DNA from 3 places in the Cutibacterium sp. LaCa_286 genome. Region 3 is predicted to be linked to each of the others. Evidence: riboswitches for the same ligand, from Rfam matches in the RefSeq annotation. Region 3 holds a riboswitch; each other region holds the start of a gene.
What was found. Region 3 has a riboswitch for cobalamin ahead of ACP8JZ_RS06965 (ABC transporter substrate-binding protein). Riboswitches for the same ligand answer to the same signal wherever they lie in the genome.
Positions count from the first base shown of each region.

Region 1: linked by a shared signal. The riboswitch ahead of ACP8JZ_RS00320 (ABC transporter substrate-binding protein) and the one ahead of ACP8JZ_RS06965 (ABC transporter substrate-binding protein) in region 3 are both predicted to bind cobalamin.
Region 2: linked by a shared signal. The riboswitch ahead of ACP8JZ_RS02685 (ABC transporter substrate-binding protein) and the one ahead of ACP8JZ_RS06965 (ABC transporter substrate-binding protein) in region 3 are both predicted to bind cobalamin.

Region 1 covers NZ_CP191091.1:77,737-87,380, reverse strand. The annotation lists gene ACP8JZ_RS00335 (6-phosphofructokinase) at 1-509, opposite strand, end outside; gene ACP8JZ_RS00330 (hypothetical protein) at 811-963, opposite strand; gene ACP8JZ_RS00325 (transcriptional regulator) at 1,210-2,058, shown strand; cobalamin riboswitch at 2,071-2,206, shown strand; gene ACP8JZ_RS00320 (ABC transporter substrate-binding protein) at 2,434-3,546, shown strand; gene ACP8JZ_RS00315 (ABC transporter substrate-binding protein) at 3,606-4,850, shown strand; gene ACP8JZ_RS00310 (FecCD family ABC transporter permease) at 4,930-6,099, shown strand; partial or broken gene ACP8JZ_RS00305 (ABC transporter ATP-binding protein) at 6,096-7,133, shown strand; gene ACP8JZ_RS00300 (radical SAM/SPASM domain-containing protein) at 7,325-8,593, shown strand; gene cobN (cobaltochelatase subunit CobN) at 8,590-9,644, shown strand, end outside.
Region 2 covers NZ_CP191091.1:631,255-640,898, forward strand. The annotation lists gene ACP8JZ_RS02670 (aminopeptidase P family protein) at 1-946, opposite strand, end outside; gene ACP8JZ_RS02675 (zinc ribbon domain-containing protein) at 1,085-1,810, shown strand; RNA gene rnpB (RNase P RNA component class A) at 2,002-2,381, shown strand; cobalamin riboswitch at 2,578-2,762, shown strand; gene ACP8JZ_RS02685 (ABC transporter substrate-binding protein) at 2,803-3,822, shown strand; gene ACP8JZ_RS02690 (FecCD family ABC transporter permease) at 3,819-4,853, shown strand; gene ACP8JZ_RS02695 (ABC transporter ATP-binding protein) at 4,850-5,641, shown strand; gene ACP8JZ_RS02700 ((2Fe-2S) ferredoxin domain-containing protein) at 5,638-6,270, shown strand; gene ACP8JZ_RS02705 (CstA-like transporter-associated (seleno)protein) at 6,290-6,505, opposite strand; gene ACP8JZ_RS02710 (carbon starvation CstA family protein) at 6,502-8,784, opposite strand; gene map (type I methionyl aminopeptidase) at 9,002-9,644, opposite strand, start outside.
Region 3 covers NZ_CP191091.1:1,618,976-1,628,619, forward strand. The annotation lists gene ACP8JZ_RS06955 (bifunctional ADP-dependent NAD(P)H-hydrate dehydratase/NAD(P)H-hydrate epimerase) at 1-102, opposite strand, end outside; gene ACP8JZ_RS06960 (holo-ACP synthase) at 99-452, opposite strand; cobalamin riboswitch at 650-791, shown strand; gene ACP8JZ_RS06965 (ABC transporter substrate-binding protein) at 832-1,884, shown strand; gene ACP8JZ_RS06970 (FecCD family ABC transporter permease) at 1,887-2,900, shown strand; gene ACP8JZ_RS06975 (ABC transporter ATP-binding protein) at 2,919-3,704, shown strand; gene ACP8JZ_RS06980 (ABC transporter substrate-binding protein) at 3,740-4,756, shown strand; gene ACP8JZ_RS06985 (ABC transporter substrate-binding protein) at 4,790-5,803, shown strand; gene ACP8JZ_RS06990 (class I SAM-dependent methyltransferase) at 5,873-6,631, shown strand; gene glmS (glutamine--fructose-6-phosphate transaminase (isomerizing)) at 6,945-8,792, opposite strand; gene ACP8JZ_RS07000 (esterase/lipase family protein) at 8,994-9,644, shown strand, end outside.

The DNA of each region.
Region 1 (9,644 bases), 620 kb from region 3:
TGGGAGTGGGCGGTGGAGTGCAGCCGGTCAATGGCGTCGGTGGCCACCTCCAGGGCGGTGGAGAAGCCGAACGAGTCGTCGGTGCCGACGATGTCGTTGTCGATGGTCTTGGGCAGGTGGATGACGTTGAGACCGGCCTTGTGCAGTTTGTAGGCGTTCTTGGAGGTTCCACCCCCGCCAAGTGTCACCAAGGCGTCCAGGCCGAGCTTGTCGTAGTTGTCGACGATGGTCGGCACCATGTCCGTCTCCTCGCCATTGACGATCATGCGATTGACCTTGTCACGGCTGGTTCCCAAGATCGTCCCGCCCACGGTGAGGATGCCGGAGAGGTCGCGTTGGGTGAGGTCGACGTAGCGGTTCTGCGCCAGGCCCAGGAATCCGTCATGGAAGCCGACGAGTTCCATGCCGTACTCGCGGATGGCCGCCTTGCCGAAGCCACGGATTGCTGCGTTGAGGCCGGGGCAGTCTCCCCCGGCGGTGAGAATGCCGACTCTCTTGTGGTTTCCCATGCTTCCTCCCGGTCGCTCACACCATCGGTCGTCTCACACCATGTTCGCAGATGACATGGCAGGGATGCACACCCCGGGTGTGCGGGAGACGTCACACGGACTCAGAAATCTCAGGAATGCAGGGCGCAAGGGAATGCAGGCGAAAATCCTAGCATCACGATGTGGACGAGAGGTCAGACGCAACATCGGCCCCGACCAGTCCCGACACCGTGGACAGGCAAGACCAAGACACCGTGACAGGCAGGGCATGGACGTGCCCGGGAGTCAGCATCCATGCCGACTCACATGTGGGCCGCACACGTCAGCGAGGACGCTGGCGCCCTGCCAACCCATCGATCCCCTCCAGGGCGATCCGCCGTACCTGAGCGTGTCGGTGATGTCTGGCCGTCGCGAGACGTTCCGCAACGATGACTCCCGCCACCAGCGCTGCTGCCACCACCAGTCGTGCCTTCACACCAACCTCCTGTTGCACCACTCGGGTGCCACGTGTGCCGGAGCAACCAGACCGAATGTGACACATCCGGCGAAGAGTGGCCCCGACGAGTGACCCCAGGGCAATTCTGCTCCATCCACAGCAACTGACACACCGAGGCGAACAGTGTTCGCCCAACCGTCACACACGCGATTGAATGGCACGGTGAGCAGTCCCAGCCCAGCCGTACCTCATGAACCACCAGCCGTGCCGCACGAACCGGGCGAGATTCAGCGCCACGCCACCACCGTCGTCTCCCGAACCGACGCCGGGAGCCGCCATGCCGACCTCCAGGTGTCTCGGCTGCGCGACCTGCTGCTCGCCGACGTACCGGCTGGGCGTCTGGTCATCGCCTGTGACGCCGTCGGGGGCATAGGCTCACGGCCCGGGGACCCCTACCCGGCAGATCCGACGTGGTGTGCCCATCTGGCAGCGCGAGTACCACTGCTGGAGGTGCTGTGCGTGAGAGCCCGACCGATGATCCTCGTCAACACCCTGTGTCAGGACGCCACCTCGGCCCAACCGCTGATCGAGGAGTTCCAGCGGTGCGCGGTTGCCGCGGGGATCGATCCCCAGGCCGTCACCGGATCGACGGAGGACAACGTCATCACCACCCAGACCGGAATTGGGGTGACGGTCATCGGGGTACGACCGGACAGAGCCCCTGGCACGCCGGTTCCCGGCGAGGCTTCGGCGGCAGCGGCACAGGCGCAGGAAGCCGACGTGCTCGTATGCGTCGGCTCCCCGATCTCGGCGCCGGATGACGAGGTACGCCCTGGTCGGCGCGAGATCGTCACCCTGGACGAGGTGCGTGCGCTGCTGGGCTCGGGCCTGGTGCACGACTGTGTACCGGTGGGATCGCACGGAATTGCCTGGGAGGCCGATCAGATCGCCGTCACCGCAGGACTGCGGTTCGATCCCGGCAGGACCGATCTCGATCTCACGAAGTCCGGCGGACCGTCAACCTGCGTCGTACTGGCCTGCGCACCAGAAGACGTCAGCGAGCTGCGCACACATGTGAGCGACGACCGGCCGTGGACTCGGATTGGCACATTGCAGCCCCAGCACAGGGATTGACACCAGACATGCTATTTTGTGCGTGTCCCGGGTCGGACTCGGCCCGAGGTACTCCGCAGCGAGCGAAGTCGGTGCAAGTCCGACACTGTCGCGCAACGGTGATGCCCTCCAGCTCAGTCCGGTCGCCTCCCTGCGAAGTGGCATTCACCGACTCTCGCCGTAGGAGTCTGCCGAGCACACCGGGTGTGCCCCAGCGGGTCCTGCGACACGACTGCAGGAGACTTCATGGGTACTCCACTGCCGAGACGTGTCTCGGTCCTTCTCACCCTTCTCGTCGTACCTTCCCTGGCCCTGACGGGCTGCTCGGGCACGAAGGACGGCTCCACCTCCCCGAGCTCCTCGACGACCACCCCATCAGCTGGCACCGGTGCCAACATGTCCGGGTGCATCAAGTCCGGGGAGTTCGACAAGGACAAGGACTACTTCGGTGACAAGGTCACCTTCACCGGGGCCAGGAACGTCCACGTCAGCTATCACAAGTCCTACAAGGTCCTCACCCTCGGCAAGCAGGACAAACCGTCGCAGACCTTCGTGTTACTGCAGTGCGGTGCCCCCAGACCAACGCTCACCGGTGAGCTCGCCAAGGCCCCGATCATCGACGTCCCGGTCAAACGAGTCGCCGCCTCCTCCACCACCCAGATCCCGGTCCTCCACACCCTGGGATCCTTGGACGCAGTCGTCGGCGTCAACCAGCTCGAGCAGATCTATCGCGGACCGGCACGAGACGCCCTCGAGGCCCGCAACACGCCCAGCTACGGGTCGAGTCGGATGCAGATCGACACGGAGAAGCTCATCTCCCTCAAACCCGACGCCGTGCTGGCCGCCAGCTCAGAGGTGAAGGAGTTCAAGCAGGTGCAGTCCGCCGGCATCCCGGTGCTGCAGGACCTCGACTACCTCGAGTCCACCCCGCTGGCCCGAGCCGAGTGGATGAAGACCTACGGCATCCTCCTCAACAAGGAAGGCGCCGCCACGAAGAACTTCGACGGCATCACCAAGCGCTACACCGAGGTGGCGAAAAAGGCCAGGAACGCCACCGACAAGCCCAGCGTGCTCGTCGGCCAGGAGACCAAGGGGCAGTGGTACGTCCCGGGAACCGACTCCTACATGATCAAGTTCATGACCGACGCCGGAGCCACCGACGCCATGTCCCAGGCCGTCAAGGGCAACGGAGCCACCCCAACCGACGCCGAGGTCGTCTTCAAGTATGGCTCCAAGGCCGACTTCTGGCTCAACGGCAACTACATGTCCATGACGACGTGGCACGGCAAGGACGACGCCCTCAAGCAGAACCCGCGCTACGCGAACCTGTCGGCCTTCCAGCACGGCAACGTCTGGAACCCCAGCAAGCGCACTGCCCCAGACACCGGGAACGACTTCTGGCAGTCCGGGATCGTCCAACCCGACGTCGTGCTGGCCGACCTCACGTACATCTTCCACCCTGACCTCATGAAGGGGTACACGCCGTACTACTACACCAAGCTCAGCTGACCCTCTCAGCGGCGATGTTCGCCGCACCACCATCCCCTCACCTCCACTTGGGAGCAACCATGTCCATCAATCGTCTGGTGGCGGGCCTGGCCGCCACCACCATGTGCGTCGCCACCCTCACCGGGTGCTCACACTCCGAGAAGTCGGATTCCTCGGCGAACGCGCCGTCCAGCACGTCCTCCCAGCAGGGCTGCATCAAGAACTTCGACCCCTCGAAGGACTACTTCGCCGACAAGGCCACTTTCCGCGACGCCCGCGACATCACCGTGTCGTACCACAAGTCGTACAAGGTCGTGACGCTCAAGCACCCGTCGAACACCGCGAAGAAACCCGTGCAGTACGTCCTGGTGCAGTGTGGCGCCCCGCAGCCGAAGCTGAACGGTGACCTCGCCAAGGCGCAGAAGATCACCATCCCCACCACCAAGGTGGCGCTGGGTTCGACGACCCTGCCAATGAAGTTCCAGATGTTGGGAAAGCTGGACTCCGTGGCTGGCATGGTCAACGTCGACAGGGTGGGGAATGCGGACACCCGTCAGGCCCTCAAGGACCACAAGGTCGCCAGTTTCGCGGCAGGTGACAACGCCACCGAGATCAACACAGAGAAGCTGGCGGCGCTACGCCCGGACCTGTTCATCTTCAACCTCGTCAGTGGTAGCGACAACACCAGCAAGATCGACAAGATCAAGGAGATGGGCATCCCGGTCGTCGCCGAGCCGAACTTCCTCGAGAGCACCCCGCTGGGGCGTGCCGAGTGGATCAAGTACGACTCGCTGTTCGTCAATGCCGAGAGGACGGCGAACCAGAAGTACGACGAGATCGCCGAGAAGTACCATGCGACCGCGAAACGCGCCGCCACGGTGACGACACGACCGACCGTGCTCCACGGATCGCAGTACAAGGGCGTCTGGTACATCAAGCCCAACGAGAACTACGCCATCCAGTTCCTGCGCGACGCAGGTGGTGAGTACGTGTTCAAGGACCTCCACGGGGTGGCATCCAGGAAGATGGACACCGAGGCCATCATCAAGAAGGCCCACGACGCCGACTTCTGGATCGACGGGCCGGAGAAGTCGTCCATCCCGCAGATCCTCAAGGCCGACCCACGTCTGAAGTCGCTCAAGGCCCTCGACAACGGCAACGTCTGGGACGCCACCCTGCGAGCCGACCCGAAGCACGGCAACGACTACTGGCAGACCGGGGTCGTGCGCCCCGACCTCGTCCTGGCGGATCTGACGGCGATCCTGCACCCTGAGCTGGATGCCGATCACCAGTTCTACTTCTACCGCAAGGCCACCGCGAAGTGACTGCGACTCAGGATCTGATGCCGGGACGTCGCGGGAGACACGGACGTCACGAGGCACACGGCGAACGGATCAGGGGCACCTGGTGAACAGCCACCAGAAGACGCCACAGAACCGAGAGGCACCGGGCCGGGACGTACGAGGTCAGGATGGGCGGGGCCGGGACGTGCGGGATCACCGAGATGTGCGGAGCCGCCAGACGCAGGGACGACGCGGGCTGCCACTGCCGGTGCGTTTCACGATCCTCGCAACGATCTTCGTCGCCGTCACCTTGGCCGGCCTGGCGCTGGGATCGGTGAACATCCCGCTGGGTGACGTCATGACGATCCTCACCGGTGGCACCGACGTCGACCCAGTCTCGATGACGATCATCCGCGACGTCCGCGAGCCTCGTACCATCACCGCCCTGCTCGTCGGGGCGGCGCTGGGAGTGTCCGGGCTGGAGATGCAGACCCTGTTCCGCAACCCACTGGCCGACCCATACGTGCTGGGTATCTCCTCGGGTGCCAGTCTGGGCGTCGCCCTGGTGGTGCTGTCCACCTCGGCATCGGCGGGGGCGGCCAGCTTCGCCTCCGGGCTGGGAATCGGGCCGGACCTGTTGGTCATGGTCGCCGCGGCACTGGGGGCAGCCGTCGTCCTGCTCATCGTCATGCTGGCAGGACGATTCATCCACTCCTCGACGATCCTGCTGCTGCTCGGCGTCATGATCGGATACTTTGTGTCGTCGGGGGTCACCGTGCTGTTGTCACGAGCCAGTCCGGAGCTCATCGCCCAGTACACCCGCTGGCAGTTCGGCAGCTACCACGGCGTGACGTGGCAGAACCTGCGGGTCATGGTGCCGATCATGGTGGTCATGATCCTCGCCAGCCTGCTGCTCGCCAAACCGCTCAACGCACTGCTGCTGGGGGAACGTTACGCCCAGACGATGGGGATGAACCTCAAGGTGGTGCGCACCCTGCTGGTGGCCAGTACCGCGATCCTCGCCGGCGCCGCCACCGCGTTCTGCGGGCCGATCAGTTTCCTGGGCATCGCAATCCCACATCTGACGCGTGGGGTGCTGGGAACGGCCGATCATCGTCATCTGCTGCCCGGATGCATCCTCACCGGCGGATCCCTGGCATTGATGGCCGACATCTTGGCACAGCTGCCCGGCGACGACGTGCTGCCCGTCAACGCCGTCAACGCGGTGTTCGGGGCGCCGGTCGTCATGATCATCCTGGTGCGCTGGTACCGAGAGGCGGAGGCGACATGACCGGTCTCACACTGTCGAACCTGACGGTCGGGTACCGTTCGGGCCGCCACGTCACCACGGTGCTGTCGGGGGTGACGGGGTCGGTGGGTGCCGGGCAGATGATTGGGCTCGTGGGGCCCAATGGTGCCGGAAAATCCACCCTGCTGCGCTCGGTGGCCGGGCTTCAGCCAAGCCTCGGCGGCGAAGTGCAGGTCAACGGCACCCCGACGTCACGGATGTCGCGCCGTCAGGTCGCCCGGGCCCTCTCGACCGTCCTCACCGACCGGGTGTCGGTGGCCCGGCTCACCTGCCGCGACGTCGTCTCACTGGGGCGTCATCCACATTCGGGCATCGGTGGGCGGCTGCGGCCTCATGACCATGCGGTCATCGACGAGTCGCTGAGGGCGGTGGGCGCCGCCGATCTGGCCGAAGCCTTCATCGGGGAGCTGTCCGACGGTCAGCGTCAACGGGTCATGGTGGCCCGCGCCCTGGCCCAGGAGCCGTCCATCCTGTTGCTCGACGAACCGACCTCCTTCCTCGACCCGCCGGGCAGAATTGCCCTGCTCGGTATGTTGCGCGAGGTGTGCACAACGCGCACCATCGCGGTGGTGGTGTGCAGCCATGACATCGAGGCGGTGATGCGTTACGCCGACATCCTGTGGGTGGCTGGGCGTGACACCGACGTGACAATCGGGGCCCCGGAGGATCTGGCCCGGGACGGTTGCCTGGAGGAGGCCTTCCGCACCGAGGGAATCACCTTCGACCTGCGCACCCTCACCTTCTGGCAGTCCGACGAGGGGCGCCCGAGGGCAGTGGTCGCCGGAGCAGGCACGGACGCCGACCTGGCCCGTCACACCTTGGCACGGGCTGGGTATCGAGTGGTGGAGGAATCCCTCGCCACCACGGGCACCGATCTGGCCAGTGCTGGTACGAGCAGTACTGACGAGGGCACCACCCCACTCACGGTACGCGTCGTTGCGGGCGGCTGGGAGGTGGACGGCACGGTGCTGCCAACCCTGGCCGACCTGCACGAGCTTCTCGTTTCGCACCGGGAGGGCTGTTGCGCTTCCCACCGCGGCCGGGGAGGCACGTCGGCGCAGCTCAGACGAGGCACGGCTGACGATAGGCGAGGGTGCAACATCGCCGGGCAGGGGGCCGCTGGAGAGGAGACGGCCACCGCCCCCGACCCGGGACGTTCCACGGCTCATCGAATGGACGCAGACCCACCAGACGCAAAGAGTCGGTCATGACCGTCCGCTACCTCGTGCTGTGGCCCACCGCCGCCTGTGACCTCGCCTGCCCCTACTGCTACCGACGAAACCGCCGGGGCGGCCGGATGAGCCTTGAGGTGGCGGACGCGGCACTGGATCTCGTCGCCGATGGCGTGCGCGGCACCGGTCGGCCTGCCCACGTCCAGCTGGCCGGCGGGGAGCCGACCCTGGTGCCGGACCTCGTCGAGCACGTCGCCCGCCGGGTCGCAGCCATTCGAGGCGGGCGGGTCACCTGCGGCATACAGACCAATGCCACCCACCTCGATGGCGACATGGTAGCCATGCTGAGACGCCATCGGGTGCGTGTCGGGGTGAGCCTTGACGGGCCGCCACAGGTGCAGGAGCAGGCGCGTGGGTCGGCAGCCTCGACCTTCCGGGGCCTGCTTGAGCTGGCTCGAGCCGATGTCCCGGTGCGAGTGACGACGGTGCTCTCGGCCCTCAACGTCGACCACCTGGGTGAGCTGGCGGTCACCCTGGGCGGACTTCCCAATGTCACCGGGTTCGGCCTGGACCCGTTGGTGCCGATCGGCAGCGCTGCAGGTCGGGAAGATCTGGTGCCGTCCGAGGAGGCCGTCGTCGCGGGGGTCACCGCCCTGCACCGATGCCTCGCGCAGGTCAACGCGATGCGGACCGACCCGTTGCGCTGGCGTGAGCTGGAGACCGTTCGGGCAGCGCTGCGTCACGCGCCAAGCGGTCCCACTCGCCCCGGGCCAGGACAACCGCGTCCACCAGCCACCGGGGAAACGTCCCGGATCCGATCCACATACCCCTGCTGCATCCGCACACCAACACCCGCCGACGATTCGAGCCACACCGGCACGTCGAGCCCTCGTGGCAATCCTGTTCGTAACGACGTCAACTGCCACGCAGACGTGGTCGACCCGTCCGGGCGAACACTTCTGCCACTGGCAATGCCGAACCGACCGTACTGTCATGCGGCGGTCGGCGAATCCTTGGCGGTGGCTCCCGACGGGAGCGTCTACCCCTGTTCCCAGGCCGTCGGAGACGTGGCGTCCCGGGTCGGAACCATCGACGACGTCGACTGGGATGGCTTGAGGCGTCGTTTCGCGCACGATGTCCACACGTTGCGCGGACCGTGTCATCGCTGCGCCCTGGCAGACCGGTGCCCCGGCGACTGCCCGTCCCGGGTGGAGGCGAATGCGTTGGCCGACCCGGAACACCGTCACACCCCGCTCACCTGCCTCATCGACGACACCCTTGCCCGTCTGGAGATCGCGTCATGACCACCCTGTGCTTCTTCTCAGCCACCGGAGGGGAACTCACCCTCGTCAGCCAGGCCCTGGCTCGGATGCGTGCCGACGGCCTCGACGTCACCCTCTTCGGCCGCACCAAGGACCAACTCCTCGATCCGGAGTTGTCCCGTGCCTTCGCCCGAGCAGCCGCTCGCAGTGACGCCGTCGTGCTGAGTCTCCACGGTGGGACGGCCTCCTGCCCGGCATGGTCGGACCTCGTCGAGGCCTGGCAGGGCCGCCGCTCCCGCGGACTTTCGCTGCCGTGGATCCACGTCCAACCCACCTCCGGGGACGATGACGGGCTGCTGGCCGCCCAGGACTGGGCCAGTGGCCTGGACGACGGCACCTGGCAGGGCCTTGTCGGGCTGCTGGGGATGAACGGTCCGGTCAACGTCGAGTCGGCACTGCGAGTCCTCGTCGACCGGGTACACGGAGGCTCGGCCCCGATCCCCGACGTCGTCCCCGCCCCCACCGAGGGAATCTGGCATCCGCGTCACGGCCTGTTCACCAGCCTCGCCGAGTATCGGCAGCACCTGAACCCCGACCGACCCACCGTCGGCATCACCTTCCCACGCAGCTACTGGCTGGAGCACAACACGGCCCACATCGAGGCCCTCGTCACTGCCGTTGAGGAGCTCGACGCCAACACGGTGCCGTTCTTCTGCCTGCGGCTGCCCGACGCGCGACGCGGCAACCCCGGCATGGCGCAGGTTCTGGAGAATCTGTTGCGTGACGACGAGGGCCGATGTGTCGTCGACACCCTGGTCGACGTCCACGGGATGTCCATGACGGCTGGCGTGCCCGCCAATGCCGACGCCTACCCGAATCTGGGGGTGAGTGTGCTGCACGCCCTCACCTCCTACGCCCCACGAGCTGCCTGGCAGGCCACCGCCCAGGGCATGGGGTCGATGGACGTCGCCACCCAGGCCGCGCAGCCGGAGTTCGACGGCGCCCTCATCACCAAGTTCCTGGCCACCCGGGAGGTTGACACCGTTGACGACCTCACCGGAGCCGTCGTGCCCCGCATGGTCCCGGTCCCGGG
Region 2 (9,644 bases), 990 kb from region 3:
CGGGGCGCAGGTCGCCGTCGTTGCGCACCCAGTGCAGGGTGTTGGCGTGGTCGCCGGCGGCGCAGATCGAGCCGTACCCGACGTTGTTGCCCAGGTGACGGGCGTGCAGTCCGAAGATGCCTTCCATCCATCGCTCGCCGCGGCCGCGCCGCACGGCCTCGGGCATCTGACGGATCATGTCCTCGAATCCCACCTTCGACCTACGGCAGGCGTCGCGCAGCTGCTCGATCTCCCAGTCGTCCTTGCAGAATCGGGCGTCTGAGGTGAACTCGTCGAATGCCTCGTCGGCAGCTGCGTCGCCACGTCCAGAGGCGGTCTGACGGGCGACGTCGACCTTGTCGGTGATCGACGGATCGGCCTGACGGATGACGCGCAGCGGTGCGGAACCGCCCGGGGCCGAACTGCTGAGGGCGGCATCCAGCTCGGCGATGTCGCGGCACTGCAGGCCGGTCATCGTCGACATCTCCTCCAACGACTCGCGCTTTCCGACCCACATCTCGCCGTAGGTGGGATCGGCGTAGAACTCCCGATCGGTGCGCGGGGCGCGCGGTTTGAAGTACAGCACGTCGCGGGTGGTGGACCCGGTGGTGTCGATGACGAGCACCGCGTTGGGCTCCCGGTCGGTGCCCAGCCCGGAGTAGTAGACGAACGTCGTGTGTGGACGAAACGGGAAGTCGCAGTCGTTGTTGCGGGGCATGAGCACGCCAGCGGGGATGACGAGCACCTCGCCGGGGAACCTTGCAGCCAGGACGTCACGGTGCGTACGCGCCGAGGGCACCGAGTCCAGGGGCTGTGGCATGGTGGAGTCGTAGGGCTGCCAGCCGGTGGGGATGAAATCACGGAACGCCTGGGAGAACGGGGTCTGGCGTTTGGGGACCTTCTGCTCATCAGCGGCCTGGATCTGGGAACCGGCAGACCTGCCGGAACGATCAGTCACATCAGTCATGGAAACTCTCGCCTCTCCGTCGAATGTGCGTTGGGTGTCATTGTAATGAGCCGGGTCCAGCCGGATAGGCTGGCTCTCACGAGTTCAGCAGAGTCTGGTGGCCATGAGCTCCCCGGGTTCACAGTTGCAGGAGGTAGCGTGAAGGCAGCACCGCAGGACCAGTGGAAACTTCTCGACCTGGCAGAGACCGACCGGCTCATCGCCCGTAGGCGTCATGATCGCAAGGTCCTTCCCCAACTCGACGAACTCAGGAAACTTGCTGGCTCGCGTCAGAGCCTCGCCGAGGATCTTGTCGCCAAGCAGACGGTCGTCTTCGACCTCAAGGCCGACCAGAAGCGCATCGAGGGAGACCTTGCCCCGGCGAGGGCCCGTCTGGAGCGCAACCAGGCCACGGTGGATGCCGGCCAGATCGATCACAAGGCACTGCGCAGTCTCACCGACGAGATTGAGCACCTCAAGCGACGTATCGGTGATCTGGAGGATGCCGAGCTCGACATCATGCAGCGGGTCGAGGAGGCGGAAGCGGCTCAGGCGCAGGCCGACGAGGCTCGCAAAGCTCTTGACGGCCACATTCGCGAGGCGTTGGCGTCCCGGGACCATGACCTCTCCGAGATCGACGCCGAACTCAAGCGTCTTGTTGCGCAGCGCACCGCCCAGGCCGGGGCGCTCCCGGCCGATCTGCTCAAGCTGTACCAGACTCTGTTGGAACGTACCGGGATGGGGGCCGGCAGGTTGGAGCATGGCGTGTGCAGTGCCTGCGGAATCGTCGCCAATCCTGGCGACCAACGTCGCTACGACCAGGCCCCGGCAGACGAGGTGCTGCGCTGTGAGGAGTGCGACCGCATCATGGTGCGTCCCCTGTGAGACGACATCCCCTTTGAGGAGTGGGCTCATCCCCCTTGAGGGGGATGGTTCCCGACCGGGCGCTGCCCGAGGTGGGGCCGATCACGGTTCGGTGAAGGTGCGCGAGGTGCGAACGTCTGCCCCGACCAGGTGTGGTGAGCCCCATCGGCTGTCATGAAGCGGTGTTCACAGGCTAGAATGGATGTTTGGACGAGCCACCCGGGGTGATCGCGGCAGACGACGATCTGTCGAGGAAAGTCCGGGCTCCACAGGGCAGGGTGGTGGGTAACGCCCACCCGGGGAGACCCGCGGGACAGTGCCACAGAAAACAAACTGCCGAGAAATCGGTGAGGGTGAAACGGTGAGGCAAGAGCTCACCGCGGCATCGGTGACGGTGCCGGCACGGCAAACCCCACCCGGAGCAAGGCCAAGAAGACCGTGAGGTCGCGGACGTGTTCGAGGGCTGCCCGCCCGAGCGCCCGGGTAGGCCGCGCAGCTGCAAGGCTGGAGGGCGTCGGCAACGGCGTTCACAGATGGATGATCACCGGCCCCGATGGGGTCACAGAACCCGGCTTACAAGGGTGGCTCGTCCCTTTTCAACCAGGGACTTGTGGTGGGTTGATGGGTTCTGTGTTGCAGCAAAGCTTCTGGCGATGATGGGTGCTGAACGGTACAGAAAAAGACGAGACGTAGGTGTCACGCCTATAGGGACGTCTGCCATGAGGGTGTCTAAGGATTGGCTGAGTTGCGAAACAGGAAGAAGAATTTCTTTTCTGGGGCGTACACGGATTAGTATGTGGCAGTCAGGTTGCTGGAGATTCTCCGGCGCAGGAATCCGGTGAGAGACCGGAGCTGACGCGCAGCGGTATGACTGATCCACCCGACTCGAGCCACTGGTGCCACTGGTACCGGGAAGGTGTCGGAAAACGGAGATGAGGTTGAGCCCGAAGACCACCTGACAACGTCCTGTCGGTCCCCGGCCGCGAACGCCGGTCACAGAAAGCTGGCTTCTCATGCCCATGTGCTCATCCTTGTCACATCGCCTCGTCATGGGGTTGGTCGTGCCCGCCACTCTGCTCGCTGGCTGCGCAGGTGCTCCCGAAGATCCCGTTTCCAGCGAGCCATCCTCTGCGTCGGTGTCCCAACCGTCCGCAGATCGTGTGGAAGTCACCAACTGTGGTCAAAAGATCATTCTCGACAAACCTGCCACCAGGGCTGTAACTCTCAACCAAGGTGCCACGGAGGACGTCCTGGCCATCAATGGCGCATCAAATCTGGTTGGGACGGCCTACCTAGACGGCGAGATTCCTGCCAAGTGGCGAAAGTCCTATGATTCGGTCAAGGTGCTGGCCAAGGAGTATCCGTCCAAAGAGACCTTCTTGGCTGCCAAACCCGATCTTGCTCTTTCCTCTTTCTCCAGTGCCTTCACCGACAAGGCTGTCGGAACCCGGGATGAGCTCGCGAAGCAGGGAATCGCCACATACATCAGTCCCTTCGGATGTCCCAAAGGCACTAAGTCAGCCGAGACAACGTGGGGCAATGTCTGGAAGGAAATGCGCGAGGTCGGATCCCTCATCGGGGCTCAGGACGGTGCCGACACTGCGATCACCAAGCAGCATGAGTACCTGCGGGACGTGACTACACACAAGCACGGTACCGGAACCTCGATCGTGTGGTTCGATTCTGGGGACAAGACCCCGTTCATCGGTGCCGGTCACGGTGGCCCACAGCTGCTCATGGATGCCGTGGGAGCCAAGAATGTCTTTGCGGACGTCGATGGCGGATGGGCCGATGGCTCCTGGGAAAAGATTGTGGCCTCCGATCCGGACGTCATCGTCGTTGCCGATGCCAAATGGTCCACCGCGAAGGACAAGATCGCTTATCTCAAGGGCGATCCGGTTCTCAAGCAGATGAGAGCTGTCAAGGAGAACAAGTTCGTAACGGTGCCATTCTCCCAGAGTACCCCGGGTGCCGAGCTGATCGACGGTGCCAAGACTCTCAACGATGGTTTGGCAGAGATCGCTGGGAAATGATCCGCTCACGTAACTGGTTGTTGGCTGCCTTTCTTGGTACTGCCCTCGTTGCCAGTGCCTTGGTCGTACTGGGAGTTGGGGCAGTCCATGTGCCGGTTCACGATGTGATTCGGGTGGTTGCTCGACGATTTCGACTCATTAATGGCTCTGATGTCACCGTCCTTGACGATCGGATTGTCTGGCAGTTGCGCGCCCCGCGCGTCATTGGCGCAATGGCTGTGGGCGCTTTGTTGGCGATGTGTGGAGCGGTACTGCAGACCCTGACGGGTAATGACTTGGCCGATCCTTATTTGCTCGGCATTTCCAGTGGCGCCTCGGTCGGTGCGGTCTTCGTCCTCATCGTCGGGATCTCCAGCGCTCTGGGGCAGTCCGTCCTGATGACACTGGCCTCATTCGGCGGGGCGGTCGGGGCCCTTGTCATGGTGTTGGCCATGGCCACTGGTAAGTCTGGGGAGCTACCCGCCAGCCGGACGATCTTGGCTGGGGTGGCCGTCGGACAGTTGTGCGGGGCCGCGGTGTCCATGATGATCATGGTGTTCGGCGAGTCGAACGCCGCTCGATCAGCCCTGTCCTGGACACTTGGGTCGTTCACCGGTTTGAGATGGGGATCGACGATCACCCTGGCCGTCGCCACCGTTCCGGCCCTCATCGCCGGGATGGCGTTGTGCCACACTCTTGACGCTTTCGCCTTCGGTGACGTCAGCGCGATGTCCCTGGGAGTACCAGTCAACGCTGTGCGCTGGATGATCATGGTTGGCACCGCCCTGCTGACTGCTCTCAGCGTCGCCTTCGTCGGCCCCATCGGCTTCGTCGGGCTGACGGTTCCGCACATCGTGAGGTTCTGGACCGGGCCGCGGCACGCGCGGCTGTTGCCGGCATCTGCCCTCACCGGGGCACTGCTCATGGTGTGGTCAGACACTGCAGCGAGGTGCTTGCGCCCGGACACCGAGATTCCGGTCGGGGTCATCACGGCAGCCATCGGAGCCCCGGTACTGGTCATCCTGCTACGTCGTCAGGCGTCTCGATCATGACATCAACGACAACCGCTCTGCGGACCGAGAACCTTGGGTGGGGCGTCGATGACACGACGATCCTGTCCGGGGTCAACGTGGAGATTCGGCCAAAAGCCATGACGATGGTCATCGGACTGAATGGATCCGGAAAGACGACCTTGCTGCACCTGCTGGCGGGGTTGCGCAAGCCCAGCGTGGGACGGGTATGGCTTGGGGAGCGCGACCTTGCGAGGATCGGTGCCAAGGAGCGCTCCCAGGCGATAGCTTTGCTCGAACAGAATCCTTCGGCTCATGTGGAACTGACGGTTCGCGATGTCGTTCAGTTGGGCCGTATCCCGCACTTGGGAGGCTGGGGTATCGGCAACGTGAATCGTCGGAAGGGGCGTGATGGGGACGTCGTCGAGAACGCGATGGCGTCGACCGGGGTGGCTGATCTGGCCGATCGAGCGTGGTCGTCCCTCTCAGGAGGAGAGATGCAGCGGGTCCAGTTGGCCCGAGCCCTCACCCAGGAGCCTGAGATCCTGCTCCTGGATGAACCCACGAACCACCTCGACCTGCGTCACCAGATTGACCTGTTGGAGAGAGTACGCGGACTTGGTCTGACAACGGTGACCGTCATCCACGATCTTGACCTGGCCGTTGCCTACGCAGATGACCTCATCGTGCTGGATTCGGGCCGGATGGTCGCCGCAGGGCCGGCCTCAGAGGTACTGACCCCTCACCTCGTCCGCGACCATTTCGGGGTTGACGGCGAGGTTTGGTCAGATTTCAGACGTGGATTCACCTGGCGGGGACTGCAGCCGTGACGACGCGTATCGCTGTCTCGCTGCGCTGGGAGGACGCCTCTGACACGATCAACGCAGAAGCGGTGGCCCGTCACGTGGCTGCCGATCGGAGTGCAAGCCTGCAGGGTCCTGGCCCGGCGCTCGCAGATGTCCTCGACGCCGTTGATGACGACCGGGTCGAACTTGTCGGATGGAGTCGCGACCACGGGCCAGTACCGCTGTCCTGGCTTCGGCGGGTCGCTGGCCAGTGGGTGCGTGGCCGGGAGAACGGGCCAACCGTCGTCGTGCACGTCGGGGTTGTCCGCCCGAATCAGGAGCTGACCGGCCAGTGGCGAACCGTGACAGGCGCCGAAGCACCGTTGCGCAGCCCTGCTTGGCAGGAGTTTCCCTCCTTCCGGTATCATTTGCTCACCTGTCGAGGACCTCGCTGCAGCGCGGTCGGCGCCGCTGATCTGCATGCGCGTCTTCAGAAGAAGCTGGCACAGTCACACGTCCTGGACACGGAGGTTCTCGTCACGGTGACGGGGTGCATGTTCCCTTGCAACCATGCCCCTCTCATGGTGGTGTGGCCAGACGGCAAGTGCATCCAGTTGACCGAGGGCAACCTCGATCGCATCGTGTCGGCGCTGACTGGCCCCTCCCGTCATTGACGAGAAGCCCCGGTGGCAGTCAGCAACAACGTGCCTGGGGATTGCGGTCCTGACGGTCACAGTGATCGCGCCAGAAGTCCTTCTCGGACATCGGTTCGTGGCCGGTGCGTCGGCACCACTCCACGTGGTTGTCGTAGACGTCTGCTCCCGTGATGCCGCGTACCCACCATCGCAGTAGTGACCACCATCGTCGCCATCCTGGTTCGGCGGGCATACGTCGAGGTGCAGCCGTCATGCGTGCTCCGTTGTCTTGTGGACGTTCTCCAGGTCGAACTCGGGGTGCTGGGCGGTGAAGGAGTCCCACTCGGCCTGCAGGTTCTGCTCGGCCCGGTTGGCGACGAGGCCGCTGGGAGCGAAGATATGCGAGGGCAGGGCGGGATCCTCGGTGTCGATGATGTTGTGGCCGCGCAGTGCCTGGATGGTGCGGATGCATGCCACGACCATGACGATGAGGGCACAGATGACGAAGATGATCGACAGCGTTCCCTGAATGGCGGTGTTGCCGACGACGGTGTGCATCTCATCAAGGGTCTTGGCCTGGCCCAACGAGGTCTTGCCGGCAGCAATGGCGCGCCGATAGGTCATGTGATTCGCCCAGTAACCGATCCTCGGGTCAGGGGAGAAGATCTTCAGCCATGATCCATACACCGTGATGATGGCAGTGAAGAGCATGGGTACTGCAATGATGAGCAGTCGCCAGGTGTGTCCCTTGCGGGCGAAGACCACCAGGCAGATGGACAACGCCACGGCTGCCAACAGTTGGTTGGCGATTCCGAACAGCGGGAAGAGGGTGTTGATACCACCCAACGGGTCGGCGACACCCATGAGGAGGATCGAGCCCCATCCAGCCACCATGATGGCGGTGGTCAACCAGGAACCGACTTTCCACGAGTGGTCCCGTAGGCGCGGCCAGAAGTTCCCCAGAGCATCGGAGAGCATGAACCGGGCGACGCGGGTACCGGCGTCGACCGAGGTGAGGATGAACAGGGCCTCGAACATGATCGCGAAGTGGTACCAGAAGCTCATCATGGCCTGGCCACCGAAGAGCTGGTGCATGATCGTCGCGAGGCCGACGGCCAGGGTGGGTGCGCCGCCAGTACGGCTGATGATCGACGTCTCGCCAACGAGGTTGGCTGTCGTCGTCAGGGCATCGGCGTCGGTGTGGACCCCCGTCAGGCCCAGTGAATTGACGTAGGTGACGGCCGACTGAACGGTGTTGCCGGTGGCACCGGCCGGCGAGTTCATCGCAAAGTAGATGCCGCGATCCACGCAGAGGGCTGCCACCAGAGCCATGATTGCGACGAAGGACTCCATGAGCATGCCGCCGTACCCGATGAGGCGGGCCTGGGACTCCTTCTCGATGAGCTTCGGAGTGGTGCCCGACGCGATGGTGGCGTGGAATCCGGACAACGCTCCACAGGCGATCGTCACGAAGAGGAAGGGGAACAGCTTTCCCGAGAAGACGGGGCCAGTACCGGTGTGGGCGTAGACGCTCATCGCAGGCACGCTGATGACTGGACGGACGATGACGATCGAGACCGCCAGCATCGTGATGACACCGACCTTCATGAAGGTCGAGAGATAGTCGCGAGGGGCCAGCAGCATCCACACCGGCAGGATCGAGGCCACGAATCCGTAGATGATGATGGCCCATGCCAAAAATGGCCGGCCCAGGTGCAGAGCGGTGGCGATCGAGGTGTTCTCGATCCACGCTCCCGAGGCAATGGCCAGCACCAGCAGGATGATGCCCATGACGGACACCTCAAGCACCTTTCCGGGGCGCAGATACCGCAGGTACAAGCCCATCAGCAGCGCGATCGGGATGGTCAGGCCGACGCTCCACACGCCCCAGGACGACGCCGCCAAGGAGTTGACGACGACCATCGCAAGGATTGCGACGATGATGAGCATGATTGTCAGGGTGGCCACGAGGGCGGCGATTCCGCCGAAGCGTCCCAGCTCGTCCTTGGCCATCTGGCCCAGTGAGCGTCCGCCGCGTCTCATGGAGATGACGAGGACGAGGTAGTCCTGGACGGCACCGGCGAGGATGACGCCGACGATGATCCAGATCGTGCTGGGCAGATATCCCATCTGGGCCGACAGCACCGGACCGACCAGCGGGCCAGCTCCCGCAATGGCGGCGAAGTGGTGACCGTAGAGAATGCGACGGTCAGTGGGGACGAAGTCCCGGCCATTGTAGTCGTACTCGGCTGGGGTGGCCCGCTCGTCGTCGGGATGGACGAGCTTGTCCTGGATGTACTTGGCGTAGAACCGGTAGCCGATGAAGTATGATCCAACGGCCGCGAGGACGAACCAGATCCCGTTGACGGTCTCACCGCGATGGATGGCGAGCATCCACCATCCGAGGCCGGCGATGGCCGAGATGAGGATCCATGCGATGACTTTGGGCGGTGTCCATCGATCGTGTCGGGCACGCTCCTTCGCGCTCAGTGATGTGGGCGGCATTCCCGACGGTGGTGTGCTCTCTCGGGAAGTGAGGGTGGCTTCACTCATGATCGATTCCAGCTCCCGTGGCTTGGGTGTCTCCGTCCTGTTGCGGAGATGCTGTGAATCACGAGATTACTGACCTGGTCATTTGTTCAGGACCGGGGTGGGAGTCGTGCGCCAAATTGAGGATTGTGGTGTTGAAGCGGTGAGTGGCATCTTTGCAAGGATGGTGTTGTGTTGCACTCTGGGGGAGTGCAACACAACCCTCACTGGTGTGGGGCCCTCAGTCCAACCGGGTGAGGATCTCGGCACCGTCGGTGTTGATGACCATCGACTGTTCGAACTGGGCGCACCACGACCCGTCATTGGTCTGCACCGTCCAGCCATCGTCCCACTGGTGGTTGGCCTGGTTGCCCAGCGTGAGCATCGGCTCGATGGTGAGCGTCATGCCCTCCTCGAGGGTGACGTCGTAGCGTGGCTCGTCGTAGTGGAAGACGACCAGCCCGGAGTGGAAGGCCGTGTGCACCCCGTGGCCGGTGTAGTCGCGGACCACGCCGTGACCGAACCTCTTGGCGTAGTTTTCGATGATGCGTCCGATGATGCTGATGGACCGGCCCGGACGCACCGCCTTGATGGCGCGATTCATGGCCTCCTGGGTGTGGGTGACGAGGTCACGGGCCTCCTGGCTGACGTCGCCACACAGAAAGGTGTAGCAGTTGTCGCCGTGCACACCGTTCTTGTAGGCGGTCACGTCGATCTTGACGATGTCGCCGTCCTCCAGGGGACGAGCATCCGGGATGCCGTGGCAGATGACGTCGTTGACGCTGGTGCAGATGGACTTGGGATAGTTGCGGTAGTCTAGGGTGGACGGGTACGCCCCGTGATCGCACATGTACTCGTGGGCGATCCTGTCGAGCTTGTCAGTG
Region 3 (9,644 bases):
CTGCCCTGCAGCCACAGCCATGAGATCGGTACCGGGATGCGCATCGAAAAGCTTCTGTTCGGCAGCGCGCATCGCGGCCGCCGTGCACACGTACTGAGTCATTGCACCTCACAGATGACGAATGCCACGGCGAGTGCCCCGTCGTGGCTCAGGGACAGGTGAATGTCGGTGACACCGCGCTCCTGCACCGTCCTGGCAGATCCTCCGGTGAGATGCAGACGCGGCTTGCCGGACTGCTCGGTGACAACCTCCACTTCGTGCCAACGCAAACCGTCCGGCCCACCGAGCGCTTTGGCAAGGGCTTCCTTGGCGGCGAACCTGGCCGCCTGGGAGCGCTTCGACAGACTGCCCTCGGCAGGGGTGAGCACCTTCTGCACCAACCCCGGGTGGCGGACCAGCGCGTCCTCCCACCGTTGCAGGTCGCAGACGTCCACGCCGATGCCGACAATCATGTGGCCAGCCTAGCCGCCCGAGACCAGGCTGCTTCGGCGGGCTCGTGCTGACGTCATGACGAGTCTCGCCCCACCCCCACTGGCACGCAGCCTCAGCTTCCGTCTCGAGGCAAGGAAGGCACTGAGGAGACCCGAGAGCTGTTCAGCCATGCGTGGAATTCCGCCCCCGATCTCGTTATGCTGAGCCCAAAACCATACGGGAACTCCGGTGCGAGTCCGGGGCTGTTCCCGCAACTGTGACCAGCGAGCCACTTCTCCTCGTCGCCGACGAGACACGTCACGGCCTTTTCCGGGGCTGGAAGGCAGAGAACGCGCAACGACCTGGGAGCCAGGACACCGTGTGGCTACCCTCCGGTCACCAGGTGCGAGGAGACACCACATGCACATCACTCGTGATGCCCATTTCCGTCATGGGCACAGCACACCATTGCTCGCGACGACCGCCGTCGGACTCGTCGGCGCCATGCTGCTCACCGGCTGCGGTTCCCACGGCGAGGACTCATCCGGGGCCGGCAGCCCGTCAGCCACGGCATCCGCCTCGGCATTCTCCTCACCGGTGAAGGTGAAAAGCTGTGACGAGACCCTCACCTTCGACACGCCGCCCAAGCGAGTCATCCTCATGGGAGACACCGACGCATCGATCCTGGTGAAGCTGGGCGTCATGGACTCGATCATCGGTCGAGCCGGGGACGTCATGGCCGACGGCTATGATGCCGACACCCTGAAGAAGATCACGGACGTGCCCACGATCACCTCCTCCGAGCTGGACACCGGCGGCGCCAAGCTCGCCACCGAGACGATCCTCGACCAGCGTGCCGACCTCGTCATCGGCTACGACGAAGGTCTGGACCGTGCCGCTCTGCGCAAGGCTGGGGTCAAGGTGTACGCCCCCGACACGTTCTGCCCGCACGGCACCGGAACCGATCACGCGAGTTTCGACCTCGTCACCAAGGAGGTCAGCACAATCGGCGACATCTTCGGCGTCCCCGACAAGGCCAGGACCCTCAACGACGAACTCACCGGGCAGGTGAAGGACCTCACGTCCCAGGCCAGCAAGGACTCACAGCACAGCGCCGCCGCTCTGTGGGTGGAACCCGGCAACAGCGGGTTCTACACCTACGGCACCTCGAGCATGGTGCAGCCGATCCTCGAGGCCAACGGCCTGCGCAACGTCTACGACGGCGAGAGGAAACGCGTCTTCGACACGACGATGGAGGACGTCCTCAAACGGAACCCGGAGTGGATCGTCCTGCTCGCCCAGGAGGGCGACATCGCCAAGACCAAACCAGCATTCCTCAAGTACAAGGGCGCTTCGCAGCTGCAGGCCGTGAGGAAGAACCAAGTCGTCGTCATCCCATTCTCGCTGACGGATCCGCCCACCCCACAGTCCATCAAGGGAGCCGTGGAACTGAACAAGCTCCTCAAGAAGTGATCATGCGGCACACACGCATCAGGACCATCCTGCTCGTCGTGCTGCTCGTCCTCACCCCGGTGGGAAGCATCGCCTTCGGCGCGGCCTCGGTGCCCTGGAACCAGGTCATCGGCGTGCTGGCCGACCATCTGGGGTTGCACCCGCAGGTGACCTGGGACGGCATCACCGACGCCATCGTCTGGCAGAACCGTATGCCTCGCATCATCGCCGGGATCGGCGTGGGGGCTGCACTCGGAGTGGCCGGGGTCGCCCTGCAGGCGATCGTGCGCAACCCGCTGGCCGAACCCTACGTGCTGGGAGTGAGCTCGGGGGCGTCGACGGGCGCTGCGGCGGCGATGGTCCTCATCGGCATGTCGAGCCCACTGGGGGTGGCCAGCCTGGCCTTCGTCGGTGCCCTGGTGGCCACCACCCTGGTGCTGGGAGTGGGCGGTCGACGCGGCAGCTCAGCCCTCACCCTGGTGCTGGCCGGTATCGCGGTCGGGTTCATCTTCCAGGCCGTGACGAATCTCATCATCTTCTCCGCGGACTCCCCGGAGACGGCACGCTCGGTGATGTTCTGGATGCTGGGGTCCCTGGCCAAGGTGAGTTGGACCCAGAGCATCTGGCTGGTGGGCATTGCTGCGGTGCTCATGGCGCTGTTGTGGTTGTGCGCCCCCTGGCTCGATGCCCTGGCCAGCGGTGATCAGACCTCGATGGCGGTGGGGATCAACCCCCAGGTGATTCGGCTCGTCATCCTCGTTCCGGTCTCGGCAGCCGTGGGGGCGGTGGTGTCGATGGCTGGTGGGATTGGCTTCGTCGGCCTCATCATCCCGCACCTCATGCGCTCCTTCACCGGGTACGGGCACCGAACCCTCGTCATCTCGTCGGGGCTGGCCGGCGCCATCTTCCTGGTGTGGGCCGACACGGTGTCCCGGACGATGTTCGCCCCCTCCGAACTACCCATCGGCATCATCACCGGACTGCTGGGAGCGCCGTTCCTCCTGGTGCTCGTCAACCGGATGAATCCGGCGCGGTGAGGGTGAGGAGGAGTCACCATGATTGACGTACATTCCCTGGTGATCCGCCGTGGCAATCGGGTGGTGGTCGACGAGGTGGATCTGTCCGCCGGAGACGGCAGCACCATCGGTGTCGTCGGACCCAATGGGGCAGGCAAGTCCACCCTCGTCCAGGCCATGTATCGTGCCCTACCGGCTGCCAGTGGCGAGGTGCTCATCGACAGCTCGGACGTCACCAGCCTCTCCAGGCGGGCCATTGCCCGAGCAGTGGCCGTCGTCTCCCAGGAACGTGACGAGGGTCTGCCGCTCACGGTACGCGACGCCGTGGGGTTGGGACGGCTCTCGCACCGCTCCTTGGCTGGTTACGGGGACGCCGAGGATCGCAGCATGGTGGACGCAGCGCTGGCTCGCGTCGACATAACGTACCTGGCCGATCGGCTCATCACCCAGTTGTCCGGCGGTGAACGGCAGCGTGCGCTCATCGCTCGGGCCATCGCCCAGGACGCCGACCATCTGCTGCTCGACGAGCCCACCAACCACCTCGACATCCGGCACCAGTTCGACCTGCTCGCCCTGGTGGCGACCATTCCGGCGACGACGGTCATCGTCCTGCACGATCTCAATCTGGCTGCCCGATGCTGCGACGAGCTCATCCTGCTCGATCACGGTCGTCTGGTGGCATCCGGCCCCGCCCAGCAGGTGCTCGACCCCGAGCTCATCTCACAGGTCTACGGGGTGCAGGTGCACCGCATCGACCATGCCGGGCAGCCCCGGCTCCTCTTCGATCCCCTTGACAGCACAGCAGCTGACCATTCGAGACGCTGAACCACCACGGCGTCGACCGCCCCACAGGAGGCACCATGAAAACCCACCCACTCGTTGCCGGCCTCACCCTCGCCCTCGCGAGCACACTGTGCCTCACCGGCTGTTCCACGTCGGCACACGAGGACGATGCCCAGTCGAGTTCGACGGCCACCACGGCACAACCGTCCGCCTATCCGGCAACAGTGATGAGCTGCACCGAGAAGCTCACCTTCACCGAGGCACCGAAAAGGGTCCTCATTCTCGGTGACACCAATGCACCCACATTGTCCATGCTCGACCTGCTGGACAAGGTGACTATGCGCACCGGAAAGATCGACACCACCGGTTACGACGTCAACACCGCAACCAAACTCATGTCCCTGCCCGAGATGAAGAGTGGTACCACAACTTTGGGTGGAGGGGCGAGCGTCGCCACCGAGAGCATCCTGGACGCCCACATCGACCTCGTCATCGGCTACGACCGAGGAGTCGACCGCAAGGCCCTGGCCAAGGCAGGGGTCAAGGTCTATGCACCAGACGCCTACTGCTATGACAAGAAACCAGTCGACCATGCTGATTTCAGCCTGGTGACTCAGGAGGTGACGAAGACAGCTGCCATCTTCGGAGTACCGAAGCGAGCCATTACCCTGAACAAAGCCCTGAAGAAGCAGGCCGCTGATTTGCCGAAACATGCCCGCGGCAAAGGTGCCAGCGCTGCCGCTCTGTGGCTGTCATCCGACGGATCGAGCATGTATTCCTACGGACGCTCGAGCATGGTCCAAGCCATCTTCGATGTCAACGGCCTGAAGAACGCCTACGCAGACAACCGTACCCGAGTGTTCGACATCAGCATGGAGGACCTCCTCAAACGCAACCCGGACTGGATACTGCTGCTGAACAACGCGTACAACACCGACGACATCACCAAGACCTTCACACGTGCCAAAGGCGCCTCGCAGCTCAAGGCAGTGCAGAACGGTCACGTCATCACCATGCCCTACTCCCTCACCGACTCGGCCTCCCCCATGTCGATCCAGGGAGCCCAGGAAGTCGCCAAACTCATCAACAAGTGAGCTGTCACCCCTCACGAACAGGAGAGAACACCCATGAAGCTCCATCCACTCATTGCCGGTCTCACCCTCGCCTTGGCAAGCAGCATGTGCCTCACCGGCTGCGGCACGTCACACCAGGAGAAGTCCGGGGCAGGCCCGTCATCCGCGACGGCATCCGCGAGCTCCGGTTATCCAGCAACGGTGATGAGCTGTGCGGAGAAGCTCACCTTCACCGAGGCACCGAAAAGGGTCCTCCTCCTCGAAGACACCGACGCCCCCACCTTGTCCATGCTCGACCTGCTGGACAAGGTCTCGGCACGGGCCGGAAAGATCGACACCTCCGGCTACGACGTCAACACCGCCACCAAGCTCAAGGCCATACCCCAGATGAAGGGCACCAGCCTTGCCACCGGAGGTGTGAGCGTCTCCACCGAGAGCATCCTGGACGCCCACATCGACCTCGTCATCGGCTACGACCTCGGAGTCGACCGCAAGGCCTTGGCCAAGGCCGGGGTGAAGCTCTACTCCCCCGACGCCAACTGCGATGACCAGACTCCGGTGAACCATGCCGATTTTGGCCTGGTGACCAAGGAGGTGACGAAGGTGGGCGCCATCTTCGGAGTACCGGAGCGAGCCGCCACCTTGAACAAGGCTCTGAAGAAGCAGACGGCAGACCTGCCAAAGCATGCCGCCGGCAAGGGTGTCAGCGCCGCCGCCCTGTGGCTGTCCGACGATGGCTCCAGTATGTACGCCTACGGGCGCTCGAGCATGTCCCAAGCCGCCTTCGATGTCAACGGCCTGAAGAACGCCTACGCGGACAACCGCACCCGGGTGTTCGACATCAGCATGGAGGACCTCCTCAAACGCAACCCGGACTGGATCCTGCTGCTGAGCGGATCCAGCAATGCCGACACGATCAAGACGACGTTCGAGCATGCCAAGGGGGCCTCGCAGCTCAAGGCGGTGAAGAAGGGGCATGTCATCACCATGCCCTACTCCCTCACCGATCCAGCGTCTCCGCTGTCGATCGAGGGGGCCAAGGAGCTGGCCAAACTCATCGCGTCATGACGCAGCCACACCTCTCACGAACCGCAGGCCCCGTGACCACACGGAAACGTTGACAGGACAGGAGTGCCCATGGTGAACACCGACCGCATTGCCGACATGTGGACCGATGCATCCGACGACTACGACCGCATCGTCTCTCGCGAGCTACACAACTCCAGGGACGTCGATCACTGGCGTCACGAGCTCGACACGCGTCTGGGGGACGAGCCACGCGACGTCCTCGACGTCGGCTGCGGCCCCGGATTCTTCTCGATCATGCTCAGTCGTCTGGGCCATCGCGTCACCTCCTTGGACGCATCGGAGGGGATGCTGCGGGCTGCACGGCGCAATCTCACCTGGTACGGGATCGAGCCCCACGTGCGGCATGGCGACGTCGTCACCTTGGACGGCGTGGCGGATTCCTCGGTGGACGCCGTGGTCTCCCGTGACGTCGTGTGGACCCTCCACGATCCGGCGGCCGCGTATCGACGCTGGTTCCAGGTGTTGCGCCCCGGCGGCCTGGTCCTCGTCTACGACGGCAACTACCGCACTGATCGCACCGGGGTGAGGCACTCGATCTGGCAGGCGCTGTCCAACGGTCTCATCATGCTCACCGAGGGGCGACGCAGTGGTCACGCCCGTGACGACGGCTCCGACCCGACCGCGAACCTGCCCTCGAGACACCGGGAGCGCCCAGCCACCGACGTCCCCCTGCTGAGAGAGGCAGGCTTCATGGGCGTCACCACCGAACCGGATCGGTACCGCATGAGTCGGCGCCATCTCGGGTACTGGAAGTATGCCCATCAGGGAGAGAAATTCATCATCGAGGCGCACAAGCCATCACAGTGATGTCTCTCCCCCAGCCCGGTACGGGCGGAAGTGAGGCCCCTTCTGCGCCCCATGGAGACATGCACAAGGATCGTTTGACGCGGGTGGGTTTCGGAGCTTCTTCTGCACCTCGACATGGGACGGGTGTCCCCGTCCGTATGGGGACCGACCGCAACTGGGACCCAGCAGGGTTCGAGGACGGGGCGGCCGGCCAAAAAGTGGGGGGTTCGTGCGTCCGAATCGTCGGGTGTCCCACCCTGCCCACTCAAGCAGCTGGGCATCGACTCATGCGCGCCATGAGCCGATGCCCGGTGAGTGGGAGGTCTTCAGAGGCTCATTCCACCGTGACCGACTTGGCCAGGTTGCGAGGCTGGTCGACGTCGTGTCCCAGAGCGGTGGCGAGCTCGCAGGCGAAGGCCTGCAGCGGGACGGTGGCCACCAGTGGCTGCAGCAGGGTGGAACAGCGCGGCAGCGCAACGAGGGTGTCGGCAAAGGACCGCACCGTCTCATCCCCCTGTTCGGCCAGGACGATGGTGCGTGCGCCACGGGCTCGAATCTCCTGGATGTTGGAGACGACCTTGTCGTGCAGCTGGTCGCGTCCCGCCGGAGGCACGATGACGAAGACCGGGGTGTCCTGTTCGATGACGGCAATCGGGCCGTGCTTGAGCTCGCCGGCGGCGAATCCCTCGGCGTGCATGTAGGCGATCTCCTTGAGCTTGAGGGCACCCTCCAACGCCACCGGGTAGCCGACGTGACGCCCCAGGAAGAACACGGCCCCGTCCTTGCGGGCCATCTGACGTGCCAGCTCGTGGACCGGTTCGATACCGTCGAGGACCTGCTGGATCTTCTCGGACATGGACTCCAGCTCGGTCATGATGGCACGCACCTCGTCGCCGTACTTCATGCCACGCACCTGGGCAAGGTAGAGGCCGAGCAGGTAGCAGGCGACGACCTGGGTGAGGAATCCCTTGGTCGAGGCCACACCGATCTCCGGACCGGCGTGGGTGTAGATGACGGCATCGGATTCGCGCGGAATGGTCGCGCCGTTGGTGTTGCAGATGGCGATGACCTTGGCCCCCTGTTCACGGGCGTGCCGAATGGCCATGAGGGTGTCGGCGGTCTCACCGGACTGGGAGATCGTCACGACGAGGGTCATGGGGTCGATGATCGGGTCACGATAGCGGAACTCACTGGCCAGCTCCACCTCACAGGCCACCCGCGTCCAGTGCTCGATGGCGTACTTGGCAACCATGCCGGCGTAGAACGACGACCCGCAGGCCACGATGACGATCTTGTTGATCCGGCGCAGTTCCTCCGGAGAGATGCGCACCTCGTCCAGGATGAGCTCTCCACGGTCCGACCAGCGGCCCAGCAGAGTGTCGGCGACGGCACGCGGCTGCTCGAAGATCTCCTTGCGCATGAACCAGTCGTGGCCCTGCTTCTCGGCAGCTGAGAGATCCCAGTCGACATGGAAGGGACGTGCCTCGGACGGATTGCCGGCAAAGTCTGTGATCTCGACCGAGTCGGAGTGGATGGTCACCACCTGATCCTGGCCGAGTTCCAGGGCGTCACGGGTGTGTTCGATGAAGGCGGCGACGTCGGAGGCGAGGAAGTTCTCTCCTTGCCCCAGCCCGACGACGAGCGGTGAGTTGCGGCGGGCAGCCACGACGGTGTCCGGCTCGGTGGAGCTCACCGCGACGAGGGTGAAGGCGCCTTCCAGACGCGCCGCGACTGCACCGACGGCCTGGCTCAGGCCAGCTCCAGTGGCAGTCTCGCGGGCGATGAGGTGAGCTGCCACCTCGGTGTCGGTGTCGGAGGCGAAGGAGACCCCCTCGGCCTGGAGTTCGGCGCGCAGGGCTGCGAAGTTCTCGATGATGCCGTTGTGGACGACGGCAACCGTGCCGTCGTCCGAGACGTGCGGGTGGGCATTGGTGTCGGTGGGAGCACCGTGAGTGGCCCAGCGGGTGTGTCCGATCCCCTGTCCCGACTCGGGCAACGGCGAGGTGGAGAGTTCGGCCTCCAGGTTCGTCAACTTGCCGGACTTCTTGGCCCAGTGCAGTGCTCCGTCGGAGACCACGGCCAACCCGGCCGAGTCGTAGCCGCGGTACTCGAGACGGCGCAGCCCGTCAATGATGACGTCCTTGGCAGGTCGACTGCCCACATAACCCACAATTCCACACATGGCAAGAAACGTACAGGACTCTTGCTCGTCCACGCAATCACCACGCTTACCTCATTCACGGACCCAAGGTCGCGCACATCTGTGCAGCGCCAGGATCAATAGATGAACATAAAACTAATATTCCGGTGAACACGCTTTCCTTATCTACCGGATATGACATACAATGTTTCTTGTCCATACTCGCCGGGAAAGAAAGTGATTATGAAACTCACCACAGCCCTTCGCAACATCACCATTGCCGCCAGCGCAGCCACCATCGCCTTGGTGCCGCTGGCCGGTGCCCAGGCCCACGCTGCCCCGGCGGCCGATGCCTCCGCCCATGCCACGTCTACGGACCCCGGATACTCTGGCTATACGCCCGAGGAGGCCGCGTTCCTCAAGACCGTGGAGGTCAAGGGCAGCCCGGGCGGCGTCCCCGCCGGCAACGACGCCCCCGCCAAGAAACTCACCTACACCGCATCCCTGTACTCCGCAGCCCACCCCGGCACGAACCCCTCGGGTGCCAATGACTTTAGCTGCAAACCCAAGAAAGGACAGAACCCCGTAGTTCTCATCCCGGGTACCAACACCGACGCATACACAGCCTGGTCGATGTACACCCCACAGCTGCGCGCCCGCGGATTCTGCGCCTTCTCGGCGAACTTCAACGGCCTGCCCTGGCTGTCGAGCGTCGACTACACCGGTGACATCCGCAAGTCTGCCAAGGCAACCTCGATCTTCATTAACCGCGTCCTGCGCGAGACCGGCTCCAAGAAGGTCGACATCATCGGATGGTCCCAGGGCGGCGGATCCCAGCCGAACTACTACATCCAGAAACTCGGTGGCGACAAGAAGGTCGGCAAGATGATCGGC